DNA from 3 places in the Blautia sp. 2227st1_G12_2227SCRN_220401 genome. Region 2 is predicted to be linked to each of the others. Evidence: predicted binding sites of a transcription regulator. Region 2 holds the regulator's gene; each other region holds the start of a gene.

Region 1 (5,081 bases), on a different contig from region 2:
TGAGTGTATTTACTCACATTTGTTGACATTTCTGATTACATATGTATCCCTCTTGTCTGATCGATCATTCGATATACATATGCGGATCGATCTATGTATTCCTGATGTAAACATTCCCTATAATCCGCATCTGGTAATATAATAATACAGCAGTGGTTTTTCCCTGTAAACCTGATTTCTCCGGTTCTATAAAGTATAGGGTATAAACCACTGCTGTATTTCTGTTATAGCTTTATTGTATATCTGTCCGGTAATCCGCCGCAGAATGCTGCTGAATATACATTACTGTTCACTCTGTTCTCAGTAACACGCCTGGCGATGCACAGAATTTATGCTGATCGCATAAATTCGCGCGGTATGTCTCGGATTTTCTCTTTATTTACTGATTCCCTTCATGGAAAGGCTGATACGTTTTTTCTTCATATCAACCCCAAGAACACGGACATCCACGATATCTCCCACACTGACTGCTTCCAGCGGATGTTTGATGAATTTCTCGCTCATCTCGGAAATATGGACCAGGCCATCCTGATGCACACCGATATCCACAAAAGCACCGAAGTCAATAACATTGCGGACAGTTCCCTTGAGGACCATGCCTTCTTTCAGGTCCTTCATATCCAGGACATCGGTACGGAGGATCGGTTTCGGCATCTCGTCACGTGGATCTCTGGCAGGTTTTTCCAGTTCCTTTACGATATCACGTAAGGTTGGCTCTCCGATCTCCAGCTCCTTTGCCAGTTTTCCGTAATCGCGGATCTGTCTGGAAATACCGGTAAGCTTACGCTCTGCCACATCTTCCGGTGTGTAGCCCAGCTTTTCCAGGAGTTTTTTTGCTGCGTCATAGCTTTCCGGATGGACACTGGTTGCGTCCAGAGGATTTTTGCCTCCTGTGATCCGTGTGAAACCTGCACACTGCTCAAAGGCTTTCGGACCAAGCTTGGCAACCTTAAGAAGCTCTCTTCTTGTCTGGAAACGGCCGTTTTCCTCACGGTAGGCTACGATATTCTTTGCGATGGCCTTGCTGATTCCGGAAATATACTCCAGAAGGGATGCAGATGCAGTATTCAGATCCACTCCGACCTTGTTTACACAATCTTCCACAACGCCGTTAAGGGCTTCTCCCAGCTTTTTCTGGTTCATATCATGCTGATACTGACCGACACCGATGGATTTCGGATCGATCTTTACAAGCTCTGCAAGCGGATCCTGTACACGTCTTGCGATGGATGCGGCGCTTCTCTGTCCAACATCGAAATTCGGGAATTCTTCCGTAGCAAGCTTGCTTGCGGAATATACAGAAGCACCTGCCTCGTTGGTGATAACATACTGGACCTTTTCAGGGATTTCCTTAAGAAGCTCCACGATGATCTGCTCGGATTCTCTGGATGCCGTTCCGTTTCCTACAGAGATCAGTGTCACATGATATTTGCTGATAAGATTTTTCAGGGTTTCCTTTGCGGCACGGATCTTGGTCTCATTGGTTGGTGCTGTGGGATAAATAACTGTGGTATCCAGAACCTTTCCGGTAGGATCTACCACTGCCAGCTTGCATCCGGTACGGAAGGCAGGGTCCCAGCCAAGAACTACCTGTCCTGCAATTGGAGGCTGCATGAGAAGCTGCTCCAGATTTTTGCCAAAGACATGGATGGCACCGTCCTCTGCTGCCTCTGTAAGGGCGCTTCGGATCTCACGCTCAATAGCCGGTCCGATGAGACGTTTATAGCTGTCCTCAATGGCTTCTTTCAGAACCGGTGTAGTGTATGGATTATCGCGGACGATCACCTGTTTTTCAAGATAACGGATGATCTCTTCCTCAGGTGCAAGGATCTTCACAGTAAGAAATTTCTCTTTCTCACCACGGTTCAGAGCAAGGACACGATGACCTGCAAGCTTTTTCACCGGCTCCTCAAAGTCATAATACATCTCGTATACAGACTGCTCCTTCTCATCTCTTGCGGTGGAACATATAGTTCCCTTATCCATTGTTCTCTTACGGATACTGATACGATAATCTGCTTCATCAGAAATATGTTCTGCAATGATATCTCTGGCACCGCTGATGGCCTCTTCCACAGTTTTGACTTCTTTTTCCTCAGAAAGAAATGCTTTTGCCTCTTCTTCAAGAGGTTTCTTCGTCATCTGGAGAAGGATGATGTCGGCCAGAGGTCCCAGACCTTTTTCCCTGGCGATGATGGCACGTGTACGGCGCTTCGGGCGGTACGGACGGTAAAGATCCTCTACCACAACGAGTGTCTGCGCTGCCTCGATCTGTTTCTTCAGCTCCGGAGTCAGCTTGCCCTGCTCCTCGATGCTGCCCAGAACCTGAGCCTTTTTATCCTCAAGATTTCTTAAATAAGTAAGTCTCTCATTAAGATTACGAAGCTGTTCATCGTTCAGTGTACCGGTTGCTTCCTTACGGTATCTGGAAATAAAAGGAATGGTGCAGCCTTCATCGATCAGCTTAACCGCTGCCTCGACCTGCCATTTCTCAACGTTCAATTCTCTGGTAATTACCTGAATAATATCCATTTTTATCTTTCTCCCGTTGTTTCAAATTTGCCTGAGGCTGCTTTTTCCTCTTTACACAGCTTCTGACATTTATCAAAGATCAATCTGTGCGATCACGTCCTTCAGAGCATTGGCGCTTGCATGAAGCTTCTCTGTCTCCTCCTCGGTCAGCGGAACACGAACGATACGTTTTACACCTTCCGGTCCGATAGAAGCCATGGTACTAAGACATACGTCTTCAACACCGTACTCTCCGTGAAGCATGGTTGATACACTGACTATTGTATCAGATGCTGCAAGAAGAAGCGAGCAAAGTCTGCAAACAGATACGGCTACCGCATAAAATGTAGCACCCTTCTTGGCGATCACAGTTGATCCTGAAGTATGAACATACTCCAGAACCTCTTCTCTGTCAAGTGGTTGCAGATCTTTCTGATCCTCATGAACGATCTTGTCAAACTCATCAAGGGTCGCACCTGCAACAAAGGCTCTGGACCACGGTACAAAGGAAGTATCTCCATGCTCTCCGAATACATAGGCGTGGATGTTTTTCTCAGATACACCGTAGTGCTGAGAAAGTCTGCAGCGGAGACGGGCCGTATCCAGGGCGGTTCCGGAACCAAGGATCTGATTTTCCGGCAGTCCGGAAAGCTTTGCAAATGCATAAGTCATAATATCACATGGATTACTTACGATAATATAAAGCGCTTTGGGAGCCACCTTTACGATCTCCGGAGTAATACTCTTCATAATGTTGACGTTGGTCTGTGTCAGCTCGATGCGAGTCTGTCCCGGTTTTCTGGCAATACCGGAAGTGATGATCACAATGTCAGAATCTACAGCATCCGGGTAATCTCCTGCCACGATGGAGATCGGCTCACGGAAACTGGTTCCCTGCTCAATATCCATAACCTCACCTTCAGCCTTATCTTTGTTAATATCGATCAGAACAATCTCTGATGCAATACTCCTCTGTGATAAGGTATAAGCGATAGTTGCTCCTACACTTCCTGCTCCGATGATCGTAATTTTACTGCTCATATTTGTTCTCCTTTCAGCGTTGTTTGTCATTTTAATAACAACTTTAATTACACACATTCAAACATAACATAAAACATTGCCCTGTGCAATAAAAATTTTATTGTATTTCTCAGGTTAATTCCCGCTAATTTGTATTTCAAATTATTTAAACCGATTATATTTTCTGATATTTTCCCTATTATTCTGTATACATTCCTGTTATTTTTTTATCGATTTATAGAAGCAATTTCAGAAACCTAGCAAAAAACCTCTGAACTTCAAAAAAAATCAAGAAGTCCAGAGGTTTCTTTCACCTCTTATTATTGGCTTAGATTCAGATGTTTATAGCTGCTCCAACGTTCACCCGGTTAATTCTTTGCCTGGGTAAGGGCTTTTTGTGCAGCGTCCAGGATCCCTTCGGAAGAATATGTGGCTCCGCTGACAGTATCGATTCCATCCGCCGACTGGTTTGCCATGATCTGAGAATAGATCGTGCTCCATGCAGGATCAAAAAATTCCGGTGTATCCTGATTTGTCTGCTCAATGGATACGATCTGGCCTCCTGAGATCGTAATTATCAGATATGTTTTTCCTCCATATCCAAAAGCCGAGCCTGTATACGTTCCATCTCTGTACATTCCCACCGGTTCCGGTGCTTCCGTTGGCTCCGGTGTTGCATCCGGCTCATCTGTCCCTGGTGTTGGAGTTACATTGGGTTTTTCAGGAACCGGCGTCACATCCGGGTCGTCCGGCTCCGGCGTCGGGGTTGCTGCCGGCGTCTCTGTTGGCTTCGGTGTGGCTGTTGGTTTCGGCGTTGCCGTAGGTTTCGGTGTGGCTGTTGGCTTTGGTGTCGGTTTCTTTGTCGGAGTTGGTGTCGGTTTCTTTCCATACTCCGGATTGATCGCTTCTTTAAGAGCTTTTTTTACAGCGTTGAGAATTCCGTTGGAGGAATAGGTTGCTCCGCTGACTGCATCAATATCATCTACAGAATCCGTACCAATGATCTGTTCCTCCAGCACGCTCCATGCTTTTTCAAAAAACTGCTCCGTGTCCGTATTTTCCTGTTTCAGAGCTTGGATCACTCCATCCTTGATGGTCACAATTACTTTCACGTCTCCATTGAAGCCCTTTGCCGAAGCTGTATATTTACCATCCAGATATTTTTGGGGACTGTCCGGATCTTCCGGTTTCTTTGTAGGAGATGGTTTTTTTGTAGGTGACGGAGCTGATGTCGGAGTTGGTAAAGCAGTTGCTGCAGGTGTAGGGGTGACCTGCTGGCTGTTTCCATCTGCCGCTGCCTGGGAGAGGGCATTCTGAACTGCCTGGATGATTCCGTTGGAGGAATAGGTTGCTCCACTTACTGCATCTACATTCGGTGTATTTCCGGCGATCATCCTGCTGATCACACCCTGAGCTGACGCAAAATACGACGCGGTTTCTCCAGATGCCTCCAGAATATCTATAGCCGCAATCTTTCCACCGCTGATTGTTACTCTCACGCGAATCGTCCCGCCAAATCCGGTTCCGCTTCCTTCATACGTACCGTCCTT
Region 2 (5,081 bases):
ATATAAACCCGCGGAACACGTTTACTGATCCCACAGACAAATTCATAGGAAAATCTTCCGGAAAGATCTCCCAGTGTCTCCACACTGATAAATTCCTCTCCATCTCTTCCCATCAGGGTGACCTCGTCCCCGGCCTTCACCTCCGGGATATCTGTGACATCAACCATAAACTGATCCATGCAGACACGTCCGAGGATCGGAGCTTTTTTGCCCCGGATCAGGACCCAGCCCTTATTGGAAAGCTGTCTCGGATAGCCATCTGCATAACCTACGGGGATCGTTGCCATTCTGGTAAAGCGTTCTGTAACAAACGTTCCTCCATAGCTTACCGCTGTTCCACGTTCCACATTTTTCACATAGGATACATGACTTTTCAGCTCCATTGCAGGTGTCAGCTTCACAATATCACGTTCTACCTCCTCTGACGGATAAATACCGTAAATGGTGATACCGGCACGAACGACATTGAGATTTGCTTCCGGAACACGGATGATACCTGCACTGTTGGAGCAGTGACGTACCGGAATATGAACACCTCTTTTTTCCAGAAGCTCTGCAAAACGGAGATAACGGTCCAGCTGCACCAATGCAGGAGAACGGTCGGTCTCATCCGCCCTGGCAAAATGGGTAAACATTCCCTCGATCACCAGATTCGGGATTTTTGAGATTTTTTCGATCTTTATCGCATTTTCCGGAATATCCGCATATCCGATCCTTGTCATTCCCGTATCCAGAGCCAGATGAATATGTACATTTTTTCCAATGCGTGCACCTGCTTTTGCATATTCTGCCGCTGTATTAAGATCCGATATGGTGATTCGGATATCATTGGCTGCAAGCTCCTCATAATATTCCTCAAATACAAGGCCAAGGATCAGGACAGGCTTGGTGATCCCTGCATGCCGAAGCTCCAGTGCCTCCTCTGCAGTAGCTGTTGCAAATCCCCAGATATAGTCATAGTCCTGGATCAGACGGGCAATAGCTCTGGCACCATGGCCATAACCGTCTGCCTTGATCACAGCGATAATCTTTGTCCCTTCTTTGACATTTTTATGCATTTCCTCAAAATTGTGGGCAATGGCATCCAGTGATACCAGTGCTTTTACTCTCTCGTATTTTTTCATAATCCCGACTCCTCTTCACCTATAGCTAATGCCTTGGGCAGATATTCTATGATATCTCCTGCCAGCATACTGCGCTTTCCTTTTTCAGCGGCTGCAAGATCACCGCAAAGTCCGTGAAGATAAACACCTAACGCGGCCTTTAAAACCATGGGAGGCTGTTCCTCCGTTTTCAGATACATACATAACACTGCTGCCAGGATCCCGGAAAGCACATCTCCGCTTCCTGCAGTTGCCATTCCGGAATTACCGGAAAGATTCAGATACATCTGGCCTTTTTCATCTGCGATCACCGTACATGCATCCTTCAATACGCACACAGAGCCTGTTTCCGCAGCACATTTCAGTGCAGTATCTGCGATCTCATGCTGGATCTCCTGGATCGTTCTGCCACTGAGCCGGCTCATTTCTCCGATATGCGGTGTCAGGACTACATGCTCTCCCAGATACTGATACCACTGTGGATGTGCAGCCAGAAGGTTCAGGCCGTCCGCATCCAGGATCAGCGGCTTTTTCTCCCGGGCAGCCGCCGTGAGAAACCACTGTTCTCTCTCACGGCTGGCCACTGATGTTCCAAGTCCCGGTCCGATCACGATCACATCACACCAGGATAGAAGCTGTTCATTGGATTCCTGATCAAAGCGGCTGCAGACCATAGCCTCCGGAAGGAGTATCTGCAGTGGGATCCTGTTGGCTTCCACAGTCTGGATCTTTACCATTCCCGCACCGGCACGAAGTGCTGCACTGGCGCTTAAATAAGCGGCTCCACACATTCCCTCACTTCCGGTCACAAAGAGCACTTTTCCGAAGGTACCCTTGTTTCCGCCGGGATCACGTTCCGGAAACAGCTTCAGATCTTTATTTTCCAGACAGGCGGCAGATGCAGTCACAGCTTCCTGCTCATAGATCCCGATATCGGCGGTAACGATCCTTCCTGCATACAGTCTTCCCGGATAAAAGCAAAGACCTCTTTTCCGGTAGGCAAATGTGACAGTCAGATCGGCGCTGAAGGCAATTCCCATTTCCAGGCCAGTATCTCCGTTCACTCCTGACGGGATGTCAACTGCGATCTTTTTGGCCCTCGCACTGTTCATCTCATGGATGATATCAGCATAATGCCCCTCGATCGGACGCGTCAGGCCTACCCCAAACACGGCATCTACTATAGTAGTATATTCACTCCACTGCGGGTTATTCACCTCCGGGACACGATAACCGGAAGCGATCTTATACTGAAGAGCTGTCTCTCTGGTCATTTTATCTTTGTTTCCGACCATATAAAACTCTACCCGGATTCCCTTCAGATGGAACAATCTGGCAACAGCGATACCGTCACCGCCATTATTTCCGCTTCCGCAGACTACCAGGATCCTTTCGTCCTTCTGGAGATACTTTTCTGTTTCCTCTACCACCTTCAGTGCCGCCCGCTCCATCAGAACCTCGGAGGGAACTCCGATCTCACGGATCGTTGTGGAGTCCAGATCCTTCATTTCTTTGCAGGTAACAAGCTTCTTCATTCTGTCTTCTGCCTCCCCTCTGTCATAGAGAAAGCTGCCGTTTCCGGCAGCTTAACAATTCTTACTTATCCACATGTTCCTGCCTGTATTTGCTGAGATTATAAGACAGTGTCATCAGACTCTCGGAAAGATGAACGTTCTCTACGATCACATCATCCGGTGTCTCAAGATCGAGATGTGCAAAATTCCAGATTGCCTTGATCCCGTTCTCCACCAGGATATCTGCCATTTCCTTGGCTTTATTCTTGGGAAGTGTCAGGATCGCGATCTCCACGTTATTCTCTCTCAGGAAAAACGGAAGCTCACTGAGCATCTGGATCTCAAGTCCACGGACTGCGATGCCCTCAAGCACAGGATTTACGTCAAAGATACCAACCAGCCTGAAGCCACGCTTCTCAAAATCCACATAATTGGCAAGTGCCTGTCCCAGATTACCAGCACCCAGAATGATCATCGGATGAACGGTATCCAGTCCCAGGATCTTACCAATCTCTGTATAAAGATAATGTACATTATAGCCATACCCCTGCTGCCCAAAACCGCCGAAATTATTAAGATCCTGACGGATCTGAGAAGCTGTGGTATGCATCTTCTTACTTAACTCATTGGAAGAAATACGTTCTACATTGTCTTCCATCAGCTCTCCTAAGTAGCGGTAATAGCGTGGCAGACGCTTAATCACCGCTTTCGAGATTTGTTTTGTCTCCACGATAGTTTTCCTCCTTACCTTACACTAGGTTAATTATAACGAATTGACATTTTCCTGTCAATTAAAGTTGTCTATTCTGTACAAATTTCTTTTTATTTTTTCTAATAATTGATTTTTTCTTTGAAATCCCGGCAGTTTCCGTTATAATAGGTGGAGGATTTTTCCCTGTTCAGACATAAACAGGGGTGATTCTTTATACAGGAGGACAGTTTTTATGATTTTATCATGTCAGAATATATGCAAGGCCTTTGGCGAAAAAGTAATTTTAAATGATGCATCCTTTCACATTGAAGACCGTGAAAAGGCTGCTCTGATCGGATGCAACGGTGCAGGAAAGACCACACTGCTGCGTATCATCATGCAGGAGCTTTCTGCTGATTCCGGTACCGTGGTGCTTGCCCGGGATAAAAATATCGGCTATCTTGCCCAGTACCAGGATATCCACGGACATCATACCATCTACGAGGAGCTTCTTACCACCAAGCAGCACATCATCGATATGGAACGCCGTATCCGCAACATGGAACAGGAAATGAACACGGTGACCGGTGATGAGCTGAACCGTCTGATGGAAACCTATACCCGCCTGACCCATCAGTTTGAGCTGGAGAACGGATACGCTTACAAAAGTGAGCTGACCGGTGTCTTAAAGGGTCTCGGCTTCACGGAGGAAGATTATGACAAGCAGATCGAAACTCTTTCCGGCGGTCAGAAAACCCGCGTGGCGCTGGGCAAGATGCTTCTTTCCAAGCCGGATATCCTGCTTCTGGATGAGCCAACCAATCACCTGGATATGGAAAGCATCTCCTGGCTGGAAACTTATCTTCTGAATTATCCGGGAGCTGTTTTTATCGTCTCCCATGACCGTTATTTTCTGGATAAGGTGGTCACCAAGGTCATTGAGATCGAAGCCGGACAGACCCGCGTATACAGCGGCAACTACTCTGCCTATGCTCTCAAGAAGGCTCAGCTTCGTGACGCACAGTACAAGGCATACTTAAATCAGCAGCGGGATATCAAGCATCAGGAAGCCGTTATCGCCAAGCTGAAATCCTTTAACCGTGAAAAATCCATCAAGCGTGCGGAAAGCCGTGAAAAAATGCTGGACCGTGTACAGAGGATCGAAAAGCCTCTTGAGCTCCAGGACCGGATGCGTATCTCGCTGGAACCACGGGTGTTAAGCGGAAACGATGTGCTCCACGTGGAAGCGCTTTCCAAGGCCTTTCCGGGACAGACCCTGTTCTCCGATATCTCCTTTGATATCAAACGCGGCGAGCGTGTGGCACTGATCGGAAACAACGGAACCGGAAAGACCACCATGCTGAAGATCATCAACGGTCTTATTGAGGCAGATGCCGGCAAATTTTCCCTTGGTTCCAAGGTGCAGATCGGTTATTACGATCAGGAACATCATGTTCTGCATATGGACAAGACGATTTTCCAAGAGATCTCCGATACTTATCCGACTCTCACAGAGACCGAGATCCGAAATATGCTTGCCGCATTTCTCTTTACCGGAGATGATGTTTTCAAGGAGATCTCCGCACTTTCCGGTGGAGAAAGAGGCCGTGTTTCCCTTGCAAAGCTGATGCTTTCCGAAGCCAACTTCCTGATCCTTGACGAGCCTACCAACCATCTGGATATTGCCTCCAAGGAGATCCTGGAGGAAGCACTGGTCAGCTACACCGGTACAGTCCTTTATGTCTCCCATGACCGTTACTTTATCAATCAGAC
Region 3 (5,081 bases), on a different contig from region 2:
GATCATTCTATGGAGGGTCAGATTTCGAAGCCTCAGTCATCTGGAGAGAGTGATACAGAGGGTTTTGTGGATGATTCCACAGATAATACTTATGGATATTATACGATCATGGGGTGTACCACAGTGGATGCGGAGGATATGGTAGTGCAGTATGAGGCGCAGAATGTGGAGTATCCTTCCGGCATCCTGACGGAGGGTGGTGCACCGGATATTGATACGTTTTGCACGATTGTGATAGAGGAAGCGGATGCGGAGGGCGTCCGTGGAGAGGTTGTTTTTGAGCAGGCCATGCTTGAGACCGGATGGCTTCAGTTTGGTGGGGATGCCAGTGCAGGGCAGTTTAATTTTTCCGGACTTGGGACTACCGGTGGTGGTGTTGCCGGTAATTCTTTTCCTGATGTAAGGACGGGGATCCGGGCGCAGGTGCAGCATCTGAAGGCTTATGCTTCTTCGGAGGAGTTGAACCAGGCTTGTGTGGATAATCGGTTCCAGTATGTTTCCCGTGAGAGTGCGCCTTATGTGGAGTGGCTTGGGATCCAGGAGAATCCTTATGGTGGCGGATGGGCCGCCGGGAGAAGTTATGGATATAAGCTTAGGAGTCTTCTGGCGGAGTTGAAGGGGGAGGAGTATACCTGGCCGGAGAGTACGGAGACGGTGGAGAAGTAGTGGTGGTGGCGAACGGGACGGCCCGGAAGGGAGTGCGGTTCTGTCCGCGGCCGGGCTTCGTCGGCGGCTGGATCTAAGGCGCCGGGATTCTGCTAAAACCATTTTCCAAAAGCCAGAACTCGCGGCTTTTTGCCGCTCAGACAGCTGGCTTTTGAAAAATAACGCAGAAGTCCCGCCGCCTAAGATCCAGCACACCTCCTGCAGAGTCGTCCGCAGACAGAACCGCACTCCCTTCCGGGCCTGTGCGTTGGCGGTGTTAGGTTGTCTGGCTATGGGGAAGGATGTGGATGAGGGATGGAGGCGGGCTTTGCCCTGTCCTGGTTGATAAAAAATGGAGATGTAACCTGGATTTTTAATCATCTAGGTTGCATCTCCGTTTTTTATTTAATAATGCTTAAAAAGTATTTCGATATATTGGGGGTATTTAGTTCAACTCCAGGTTTTCCAGTTCCTGTGAGGGGAGTTTTGGTTCTGAGCTGTCTACGTATTTTTTGAGGGCCTTGGAGGTTTTTGCGAAGCCGGCGTTGGTTCCGGCGCCTCCGATGCAGCCTCCGGGGCAGGCCATTCCTTCGATCATGCAGTTTTTGATCTTGCCGGCTTTTGCCAGAGTGAGGACTTTTTTGCATTCGGCAAGGCTTTCTGCGTGTTCGATGTGGACTGGTACATCGGGATAGTATTCCTTCAGACAGTTTTCGATGGCTCCGGCTACGCCGCCTGCAATGGCGTAGCCTCGTCCTGCTGCGGTTGCGGCCTGGGTTTCTTCCGGGAGCTCTTCGCAGGTGGATGGGGTGATGCTTTTGGCGTCGAACAGGCCCCAGAGTTCCTCGAAGGTGATCACGAAGTCTACATCACTTCTTACGGAATGACGCATGGCTTCCAGTTTCTTGGAGGCGCATGGTCCGATGAAGACTACTTTCGCATGGGGGTGCTCTTTTTTTACGATCCGGGCAGTTGCCACCATCGGGGTCAGCTCCTGGGAGATGTTGTCGATCATAGCCGGGAAGTATTTTTTTGCCATGACTGACCAGGATGGGCAGCAGGAGGTGAGGAGGAACGGGAGGTGGCCGGTTGCTACTTCTTTGGCGTAGTGGTGTGCTTCAGAGATGCAGCCGATGTCTGCGCCCAGTGCTACCTCATAAATGTTTGAGAAGCCCAGCTGTTTGAGAGCGGAGCGGAATTGGCCCGGGGTGACGTCTTCGCCGAACTGATTGATGTAGGCGGGGGCGATTTCTGCAATGATCTCAGTTCCTTCTCGGAGGGCATGTGCCAGCTGGAAAATCTGGGATTTGTCGGAGATAGCTCCGAATGGACAGCTGACCATGCACATGCCGCAGGATACGCATTTATCCTGGTTGATGGAGGCGCGTCCCTGTTCATCGCTCTCGATGGCTTTTACACCGCAGGCACGTTCGCAGGGGCGTTCTTTATGGGCGATGGCATCGTAAGGACAGACAGCTTTGCATCTTCCGCAATGGATACATTTGTCCTGGTCGATGAAGGATTTTCCGTTTACCATGGAAATGGCGCCTTTGGGGCAGGTGAGTAAACAGGGATGTGCGACACAGCCGCGGCACATGTTGCTGACTTCGTATTTGTTGGATTCGCATGCGGAACATGCGGAAGGGATCACCTGCATAAGAGGTGGTTCATAATATTTCTCGTCAATGTTGCTGGCCTTCACGCCATCGGTAAGGTGGACGGAACGATTTTCCGGGCGGAGGGAAAGTCCCATGGCCAGACGGACACGTTCGCTTGCAACAGCTCTTTCACGATAGATGCTTTCACGGTATTTCGCGCGTTCCTCTACAATATTGTAGGGAATGGATTCGATATCATGGATCATTGATTCGTCCGTGGATTCAAATCCGATCTTAGCAATTTCGGTAAAAATCTTTCGCCGGATCTGTTTTACTGGTGTGTCAAGATTTCGCATAGATGTTCTCCTTTACAAAATAAATTAATTAAATGTTTTCCACGCACTTTTTATCTATCTTAAAGTAATTGAGAAATAAAATCAATAACCGGCTTTAATGTTTTGGGGCAGAAACAAAGAGCAGATTTGTATCTTTATTATCAAAACTGTTAAAAATTGAACATATTTTATGGAAAATAGATATAAAATCAGTAAGCCGTTGTAAACATTTCGATATATTCTGAAAAAAGCAAAAAAACTGCTTGTGAAAAATGACCATATAAGTTATAATTAAAGGCATGAAATAGTGCAAAATAATGATTTGCATAAATGCGCGGCACTGACAGAGTGTTAAAGCATTAACCTGTAGTGGAACAGGTTGATCAAGTGGAAAATCTATGAGAAACAAGGAGGGAACCGAATGTTAGACCAGACGTATTACAGAAAAACGGACGAGATCATCGAGCACTACGGCCGGAAAGCTGCATCACTGATTCCGATCATGCAGGATATTCAGGCTGAGTACCGTTATCTTCCGGGAGAGCTTCTTACTTATGTTGCGGAACAGATTGGTGTAAAAGAAGCGAAGGCGTACAGTGTAGCTACTTTCTATGAAAACTTTTCCTTTGAGCCGAAAGGCAAGTACATCATCAAGGTATGTGACGGTACTGCCTGTCATGTACGTAAGTCCATGCCTGTAAAGGAAGCAATGCTGAAGGAACTTGGACTGAGTCATAAGAAGCATACTACAGATGATATGATGTTTACCGTTGAGACAGTTTCCTGTCTTGGTGCCTGCGGACTTGCACCGACACTGACTGTAAATGATGAAGTTCACCCGAAGATGACTCCTGAGAAGGCTGTTGAGCTTTTAAATGAATTGAGAGGTGAGAGCGTATGAGTATAACCAGTATGGAAGATCTGAAAAACAAACAGGCTGAGGTTAAGAAGAATCTTGATGGCTATACCTGCCGTGTTCTCGTCTGTTCCGGTACCGGATGTATTGCTTCCGGTGCTCAGAAGATTTATGAAGAAATGTCAAGACTCTGTGAGGGAATCGAGGGTGTTGCGGTTGAGATGCAAAAGGATGTTCCTCATGTAGGAATCGTTAAGACCGGATGCCAGGGCTTATGTGAACTGGGTCCTCTTATGAGAATTGAACCCTATGATTATCAGTATGTACATGTTCAGGTAGACGACTGTCGCGAGATCGTAGAGAAGACCGTGATCTGCGGACTGCCTGTCGAGCGTCTGTTTTATCGTCATAATGATGAGGCCTGTCCACATCCCAGTGACATTCCGTTCCTGAACCAGCAGACAAGGATCGTTCTTGAGAACTGTGGCAAGATCGATGCAGAGTCCATTGATGAATATATTTCCGTAGGCGGATTTTCCGCTATGGCGAAGGCTTTCTTTGAGATGACCCCACAGGGTGTTATCGACGAGATCTCGAAGTCTGGTCTCCGCGGCCGTGGCGGTGCAGGCTTCCCTGCAGGCAAGAAATGGTCACAGGTTGCACGCCAGCCGGAAAAAGTCCGTTATGTAGTATGTAACGGTGATGAGGGTGACCCGGGAGCATTTATGGATGGTTCCGTAATGGAAGGTGATCCTTACAAGATGATCGAGGGTATGGTGATCGCTGCCTATGCAGTAGGTGCAGAAGATGGTTATATTTATGTGCGTGCCGAGTATCCTCTTTCTGTACAGAGACTTCGAATGGCTATTGAGCAGGCAGAGTCCTATGGCCTTCTTGGTGATAATATCCTTGGTTCCGGTATTAATTTCCACTTACATATCAATCGCGGTGCCGGAGCGTTCGTATGTGGTGAAGGTTCTGCCCTGACTGCTTCTATCGAAGGCAACAGAGGTATGCCTCGAGTAAAACCTCCGAGAACGGTTGAGCAGGGTCTGTGGGGTAAGCCTACCGTCCTCAATAACGTAGAGACCTACGCCAACGTACCGAAGATCATCCTTCAGGGTGCTGACTGGTTCCACACCATCGGTACAGAGGGAAGCCCCGGAACAAAGACCTTCTCACTTACCGGTTCCATTGAGAACACTGGCCTTATCGAGGTGCCGATGGGAACAAGCCTCCGTCATATCATTTATGACATCGGCGGCGGTCTTAAGAGCGGTGCTGCATTTAAGGGTGTACAGATCGGCGGTCCTTCTGGTGGATGTCTGATCGACGATCAGATCGATCATCCGCTTGATTTTGATTCTGTTAAGAAGCTGGATGCCATCATGGGTTCCGGTGGACTTGTTGTTATGGATGAGAATACCTGTATGGTAGAGGTTGCGCGTTTCTTCATGAGCTTTACACAGCGTGAGAGCTGTGGTAAATGTGTTCCCTGCCGTGAGGGTACCAAACGTATGCTTGAGATCCTGGAGAGAATCGTTGCAGGTAAGGGTGAGCTTTCCGATCTGGATGAGCTGGAAGAGCTTGCAAACATGGTTCAGAGCATGGCCCTGTGCGGACTCGGTAAGAGTGCACCGCTTCCGG

Evidence for each region. Region 2 encodes Rex, which represses fermentation and respiration genes when NADH is low (regulators of the CRP and FNR family bind a similar motif). Its sites were predicted from a motif close to ATTGTTAANTANTTAACAAT; they were not measured.
Region 1: the regulator Rex is predicted to act here: its motif matches at 3,575-3,594, upstream of ABCM67_RS10945 (L-lactate dehydrogenase).
Region 3: the regulator Rex is predicted to act here: its motif matches at 2,745-2,764, upstream of ABCM67_RS05365 (4Fe-4S dicluster domain-containing protein).

What each region holds. Positions count from the first base shown of each region.
Region 1 covers NZ_JBCLNI010000020.1:7,215-12,295, reverse strand. Annotated here, with positions in the region: gene ABCM67_RS10950 (Tex family protein) at 376-2,532, opposite strand; gene ABCM67_RS10945 (L-lactate dehydrogenase) at 2,605-3,552, opposite strand; gene ABCM67_RS10940 (FMN-binding protein) at 3,900-5,081, opposite strand, start outside.
Region 2 covers NZ_JBCLNI010000024.1:7,446-12,526, forward strand. Annotated here, with positions in the region: gene alr (alanine racemase) at 1-1,124, opposite strand, end outside; gene ABCM67_RS12080 (NAD(P)H-hydrate dehydratase) at 1,121-2,638, opposite strand; gene ABCM67_RS12085 (redox-sensing transcriptional repressor Rex) at 2,700-3,347, opposite strand; gene ABCM67_RS12090 (ABC-F family ATP-binding cassette domain-containing protein) at 3,562-5,081, shown strand, end outside.
Region 3 covers NZ_JBCLNI010000007.1:103,103-108,183, reverse strand. Annotated here, with positions in the region: gene ABCM67_RS05370 (glucosaminidase domain-containing protein) at 1-666, shown strand, start outside; gene ABCM67_RS05365 (4Fe-4S dicluster domain-containing protein) at 1,091-2,599, opposite strand; gene ABCM67_RS05360 (NAD(P)H-dependent oxidoreductase subunit E) at 3,000-3,479, shown strand; gene ABCM67_RS05355 (NADH-quinone oxidoreductase subunit NuoF) at 3,476-5,081, shown strand, end outside.